3 regions of the Bacillus sp. URHA0034 genome follow, and region 2 is predicted to be linked to each of the others. Evidence: riboswitches for the same ligand, from Rfam matches in the RefSeq annotation. Region 2 holds a riboswitch; each other region holds the start of a gene.

Region 1 (2,273 bases), 3.1 Mb from region 2:
TACCTCATCCAAATATACCGAATTACCGACCAAGTTTTGAGAAAACCATTGAATGATCCCTTCTGCCGTTAAGAGCCATTTGAAGCCATTTTGATTATAGATTGGATAAACAGAATACATTTTACGGTTAATGACGGTAAGAATATCCTTTAATTTTGCATCTTCAAAATAATAAAAAACTGGCTTAGTAGCAATGGAAAGGGCAGGCCTTGGTTCATTAATCTTGGAGGCTATCGTTTCAATTTTCTCGACTACGCTCAGGTGTGGTTCAGCAATATAAAACCCTTGTTCAACTTTGTCATGAACAATCGAGTTTCTAAGTCTGCCGAATATTTTTAAATCATCATAATGTTTTCTTATGATGGAATGCATCGGAAAACCTAATCTTAGCAGTTCCGTGTATTTGTCAGTTTTTGCATTTTTAATATTTTTTTGCAGCCAAGTATGAATTTTATTAAAAGCCACTTCAAAACGTTCAGATAATTCATTATCTGTTATTGTTGTCATGCTCTAAACCCCTCTTTTATGTCTTATTAAATATGAATGTTTGATACTATTTTATCTATATACCCAGAATAAAAAAGGAGGAGTCCTAATGATCTAGGAACTCCTGCTTTTATCGTCAATTATCTTGTTCTATTGTCTACAGATTTAATAGGGTCTTACGCTTTTTTCGATCATAGAGTTCTAAAGCAACTAAAAATAACTTTCTTTTCATTAATTCCTGTTCCAACAATCTTAAGTTTTGGTCCCACTTATTTAGTATGCTTACTACATATGCCTCTACGATATTTTCGTCACTAACTTCCTCCAATTCTATATCTAGTGCTTTTTCATAAGTAAGAGCAATCAAAATATAAGCCTCCTAAAATATATTCTATTTTAGGCAGCTCAGCCATCATAGTTTGAAACCTTAGACCTGTAGCTTTGCGTCCCAATCTTTCGAGTGGTTTGCCTTTATCTATCAAATGTTTTAACTAATTAAAGTAAATTAATTATATTACATATATTTCAAATGTTTCAAAATAAAATCACACAAATTTCGACATTAACAGAAAAATTTGAAAATCAATTGGAATTGATTGAAAAAGGAAATATCTTCATGGTTGTTTTTTAGTATATGTAGCTGTACAAATTTATAGTATTGCGATTATAGTAAATTATGATATTATTTTAAAAAAAGAGAGGGGTTATCAAATGAATACAACATACTCACCGACAGCATCAACGAAAACAAGAGCTCTAGTCATCAATGCACTTTTCATCGCATTAACCCTAGTGGCTACAATGTTTATCAATGTAAAGCTCCCCATTATGAGTAACGGAGGACTCATCCATCTGGGTAACGTACCTCTTTTTATAGCAGCCTTGGTTATTGGTAAAAAAACAGGAGCCATCGCAGGCGCTTTTGGAATGGGCTTATTCGATTTAATCTCTGGCTGGGGAGCATGGGCGCCGTTTACCTTTATCATTGTAGGTGCAATGGGCTTTGTAGCCGGTCTTATTTCTGAAAAGGTACCGGGTAAAAGGATCCTGGTCCATTCACTAGCTGTTGTCGCTGCACTGATTATCAAAATCGTGGGCTACTATTTTGCCGAAGTGATCCTTTATGGTAACTGGGTTCAGCCATTCGGCTCCATCCCTGGAAACTTTTTGCAGGTCGTCATTGCCGGTATCATTGTCGTCCCTCTTGTAGGACGCTTACAAAAACGAGCTGGAACGATGTAGTTCTCTGTTGTAGTACCCGTTCTCGCAGGTATAAAACCAATAGTCGCAATAAAAAAAGCGGAGTAATTCATAAATGAATTAGCTCTGCTTTTTTATTGACTCGTGGCTTTCTAATGTAAGACAAATCTGTTACCGTGAAGGTAACGTAACATTTCAGCACTTCTTCCTTGATCCACCATCCTTAACATTCTACCCGAACGAAATAAAAGCTGCCATTGCTTGGCAGCTTCTTTCCTGTTAGTGATAAGCAAGTCCACAAGAACAACGATTTTCTCCAAATAAAACATGATAAGATGCCGGGAATTCCTGATTGACTCTTTGGACTTCCCTAGCAAATTCCCTGCTATCCTCTGGTACCGGCGACAGTGCATCCGCTTTTTCTTGGGTGTCAATATTAGCACCCGGTGGAACGAAACTGTTCGGTGGGATGCGAACGCCATTTGTTACGACCGCATTATAAGAAATGAACGAGCCTTTCCCGACAATTGCATTATAAACAATGGAATTAAAACCAACAAACACCTTGTCCCCAATAAAACAAGGAC
Region 2 (2,273 bases):
TAATCTGAATCGAGAACTTGAACCAAAGGATTGTGCCATAAAGTCAAACTCGGTAATCACAGTTTTATCCAGAGTCTGTTTTGGAAAGCTATTGTTGGAGATTCGAGTTTGACCACCACTTGTTGTCGAACCATCCTGTTTGTCAACCAATTTCAACGCTTGATTACTAGACTTTAGTGGATCACTTACAACTTGTGCATAATTGTCGTTCGGATTAAACACCCAGGCAGTACCTTTATTACTGGTTATTTGAACGGCATAGCTGCCAATATTCCCAGATGTTGTGCTCGTTGGCGCAGTAGGCCATTCAGAGCCATCAAAAGAATCATTGACAAGATATTCCTGAGCTACTTCCGGTTGAGGTTCAACAGGCACCGTTCCGGTCTTCACAGAAGCGACAGACGACTCTGTTCCTTCACCAGCTTCATTGACAGCACTAACCACATAATAATAAGTAGTAGTATCATTTTCCAAACTAGAATCCTGGTAGGCCGTTTCTGTTACATTTGATTGAATGGTATCAAATGGACCTGCTGCATTTGTACTTCTTTTCACATTGTAAGAAGCCGCATCGCTTACGGGATTCCACGAAAGATGAACAGCTGTATCTTCCGCAGACGCGCCTAATCCGGTTGGAGCAACTGGTACAGTTTGAACAGTCGAAACTTCTGTCATAGATGGTACATTATAAATATGAACGTTATCTAAGTAGATCGTCGATGTAGAGCTATTTCCTGTGTTAACATCGAAGTTTCCAAAATCTGTTACAGATTGATAGAATGGTAAGCCCTTAAGCTCAGCATTTGCACCACCGCTAACTGAAACATCATATTTTTGCTGATCCAGGTCTGCCTGGATTTTTACATGATACCAAGTTTTTGGCTGTAAAGATTCTACTAGAGTCGGAGTTTGATTAGTAGAGTCAGACGTACGATAGATTAGTTTGTTTCCGTAAGTTTCAAGTGACACCATCGCCGTATTCACACCGGCGTTTGTCAATCTAAAACGGTTGGATGGAGTACCTGAACCAAATGTGTCACCCATAAAATCATATTCAACCACAACAGTTCCCGTTGTTTGCTTTGTAAAACTGTTGTTATAGATTCGGGTGGACCCACCTTGGTCGGAAGCACTACCTTGATTGTCTACTATCTTTAAAACCTTGTGGTTCACTTGCAGCGGGTCATCTGCCACCTGTATATAGTTGGCACTAGGATTAAATACCCAGGATGCCCCTTTGTTACTTGTAATTGACACATTATAATTGCCAATTTTTCCTGTTGCAACATTGGTTGGGCTGCTTGGCAAATCAGAAGCTTCAAAATCATCGTTCACGAGATCAGCTTCAGCAGATGCCTTAACGATGGTCCCTCCAAATCCAGGAATGAACTGCACTACTAACAGTGCACACAACAAAACATTAAAAATCTTATACACTAAAAAGTCTCCCCTTATCTTGCCGGGCAGTCCAGCCATCCTAGTAAAAATTACCTTAGATCTGTGACTTTGCGTCCCAATCTTTCGATATAGTTTGCCTTTTTCCGACCTTTTAGTACTAGTAACAAAGTTATATTAACAGATTTGTCATGTCGGGATTTGTCGAATGTGAAATTGGCAGAATTTACACCTACTGAAAAAAAGCAGGCATAAAAAGTCGTATTTCAACGACCCTTTATGCCTGCTTTTTAATTCCACTTAGTAATGGAATTCCTTTTAACATTACTTACCTCAGTGGTACTAGTTATTTGAATTTGAATTTGTTTAGTTTCGTGGGATTTCATGATCTTTTGTCTTTCCACATGTTACACACTTATCTGTATAGTAGCTATATTTATGATGTTTACGGAGATAACAAATTATCCCCATTAATTTAGATTTAATCATTTGCAAATAGTCCTCCTCGTATTGCTATGGTAATAATCATAATGGAGGAATGTTATCAAACTATTACTAACAGATTAAAAACTATTAAATTCCTATTAAAATCAAATTAAGTTACGAAGCTAAGGGACGGTTCTCCTGCTCAGAAGCAGGAGAACCGTCCCTTAGCTCCCCAAAATCCTACAATAATATTTTCAAGATTCCACAATTTACCCCATTGATATTGTAACCGTTTTCATTTATAGTAGTATAAACACATTGGAAATGCATAATGGAGGTCTACAACTATTAATAGGAGTGGATAATTATGGACGAGCAAGGAAATCTATTAGTTGGATTATTGTGGGGTACGTCTTTAAGTGTTCCGTTATGGATTGCAGTTTTCGGTTGGA
Region 3 (2,273 bases), 690 kb from region 2:
GAATTTATTCTTTTACATTAGACACAAACGAAGGGAAAATAGAAGATGTTCAAGTGGCTGCAGAACTTGGAAATCCTACATACCTTGCCATCAGTAAGGATAATCGCTATCTTTACTCGGTTGTTAAAGAAGGGGATACTGGAGGTATTGCAGCATTCTCCATTGGGGATTCAGGTTCACTGACACCGATTAACAGCCAAGTATTAGATGGGGCACCACCTTGTTATGTTAGTGTAGACAGCAAAAACCGCATGGTGTTTGGTGCCAATTATCATAACGGGCTTGTGCAATCACATCTCATTAACCAGGAGGACGGAGCGGTTTTACCATATGCCTCAATTAGAGAGCATGAAGGCTCTGGGCCTGATCCAAGGCAGGAAAAGCCTCATAGCCATTATTCAGAACTAACGCCTGATGAAAAATATCTAGTAGTGTGTGAGTTAGGAATTGATGCTGTTATTACATATGCAGTCGCTGACGATGGCACGCTTACAAAGGTAGACCTTTTGCCTTTAAAAGCAGGCAGCGGCCCTAGACATCTTGTCTTTCATCCCAATAGGGACATGGCTTATGTCATGACAGAGTTCAGCTCTGAGGTGATCGTGTTAAATTATCATCCAGAAAGTGGCCGTTTCAGTGAGGTTCAATATATTTCTACATTACCTGAGGATTTTAAAGAAAATAATCAAGGCAGTGCGATTCATATTTCGGCGAATGGACGTTATGTTTATGCGGGGAATCGCGGGCATAACAGTATTGCGGTGTTCAGTGTGGATCCCGGAAATGGTGAGCTTACGTTTGTTGAGCATACTTCGACTGAAGGAGATTGGCCACGGGATTTTGAGATTGATCCGAGCGGGAAGTTTGTGGTGGCTGCGAATCAGGAGTCAGGTAATGTGGTGTTGTATGCAAGAGACGAGGTTTCTGGTCGATTGACATTGATTACTTCTGATATTACGGTACCTTATGGGGTTTGTGTGAAGTTTTTAAATTATTAACCGTACTTAGAAAACAGCTTAACTAATTGTTTAACAATTGGTTAAGCTGTTTTTTTGTGTTATAGGGCATTTATGTACATTTCTCCTTAATGAAAATACTGCGCATTGTGGCAGAATTTTTATAGTACATTGTGAATATTATGAAAAATTACCGCGTAGTACCCCTAATGGTTTGTTTAGTATTTCGAACGCTATAATCTGCTTTTTAAAATTTTCTAAGGAATATTACTTAGGATTTGATATAAAATCCCTTATTTCATCAATGGAAAGTCCTAGATTTTTAGCTTCATTAATTAGTGCTAACCATTCACTATCTAGTTCTTTTTCAGCATTAGTTAATACGGACACAATTTACCCTCCTAAAAATGTTACTATTTTTTAGGTAACTCAGCCATCCTAGTTAAAAACCTTAGACCTGTAGCTTTGCGTCCCATTCTTTCGAATGGTTTGCCTTTATCTTGTATAGTATTAAAGTGTTAGAGTTTTAAAGCATTAAATATTTAAATCACTATACTAATAGTACTATAGTCTTCTTTCAATCTAAATGAAAAAATTTCCAAAACTTTCGACAAATTTTGTAAATTACTTAGTAGTAGTTAAGAAGTTTTAAAACACATTTCTCACAAGTAACCTGACCTAATTCAATGAATTTAATTTTTCTCAGGGTTTTCCTTTTAATTTTTCTTTCCGAGTTAAATTCTAGACCACACACACAACAGTTAGAGTCTTTCACTATGTGTACCTGATCTCTTTCTTCTATTAATGGATAGATCATGACTTCCCTTCTTTTCTAGGTATTTGTTCCTAACAAAGAACAATATATGTTCATTATAAAGAATATGTAGAATTTTGTAAATAAAATTGCAGGATTTTGTTTTACTACCTGGGCATCTAAATTATTGTTCTTCATAAAGAACAATGGTAATATAAAAATTAGATGATTATAAAAATACTAGGAGAAGGAAAAAATGAGTGACCAACGGATTGAGAAGAAAAACTCACAAAGAGAACCCACTTTATTTAAATTACTACTAATTACTTTATGGGGACTATTTTTATTATTAAATACATGGACGGAAAGTATCGAGAAGCTAATGTACCTACATACCTTCGGATTTAAATGGATACCTAACCCTGACTTTTCCTCATTCCTTATTTTTAATGATATTACATTGGTTCATTCTGAATTTATTAAAGTAAAATCAGGCCATTTTATTGGTTTTGGAATATTGGATTTTCTTCTTTTCACCTTAATAAAAAATCATAAATACTCCG

What was found. Region 2 has a riboswitch for cyclic di-GMP ahead of ACZ9EE_RS17950 (pectinesterase family protein). Riboswitches for the same ligand answer to the same signal wherever they lie in the genome.
Region 1: another riboswitch for cyclic di-GMP. It lies ahead of ACZ9EE_RS03120 (hypothetical protein); the one in region 2 lies ahead of ACZ9EE_RS17950 (pectinesterase family protein).
Region 3: another riboswitch for cyclic di-GMP. It lies ahead of ACZ9EE_RS21270 (anti-repressor SinI family protein); the one in region 2 lies ahead of ACZ9EE_RS17950 (pectinesterase family protein).

What each region holds. Positions count from the first base shown of each region.
Region 1 is NZ_JBWCDK010000002.1:187,483-189,755, forward strand. Features, by position in the region: gene ACZ9EE_RS03115 (CBS domain-containing protein) at 1-507, opposite strand, end outside; gene ACZ9EE_RS03120 (hypothetical protein) at 644-853, opposite strand; cyclic di-GMP riboswitch class I at 883-966, opposite strand; gene ACZ9EE_RS03125 (ECF transporter S component) at 1,198-1,728, shown strand; gene ACZ9EE_RS03130 (LbetaH domain-containing protein) at 1,966-2,273, opposite strand, start outside.
Region 2 is NZ_JBWCDK010000002.1:3,304,878-3,307,150, reverse strand. Features, by position in the region: gene ACZ9EE_RS17950 (pectinesterase family protein) at 1-1,437, opposite strand, end outside; cyclic di-GMP riboswitch class I at 1,460-1,546, opposite strand.
Region 3 is NZ_JBWCDK010000002.1:3,999,589-4,001,861, reverse strand. Features, by position in the region: gene ACZ9EE_RS21275 (lactonase family protein) at 1-998, shown strand, start outside; gene ACZ9EE_RS21270 (anti-repressor SinI family protein) at 1,224-1,346, opposite strand; cyclic di-GMP riboswitch class I at 1,377-1,460, opposite strand; gene ACZ9EE_RS21265 (VanZ family protein) at 1,967-2,273, shown strand, end outside.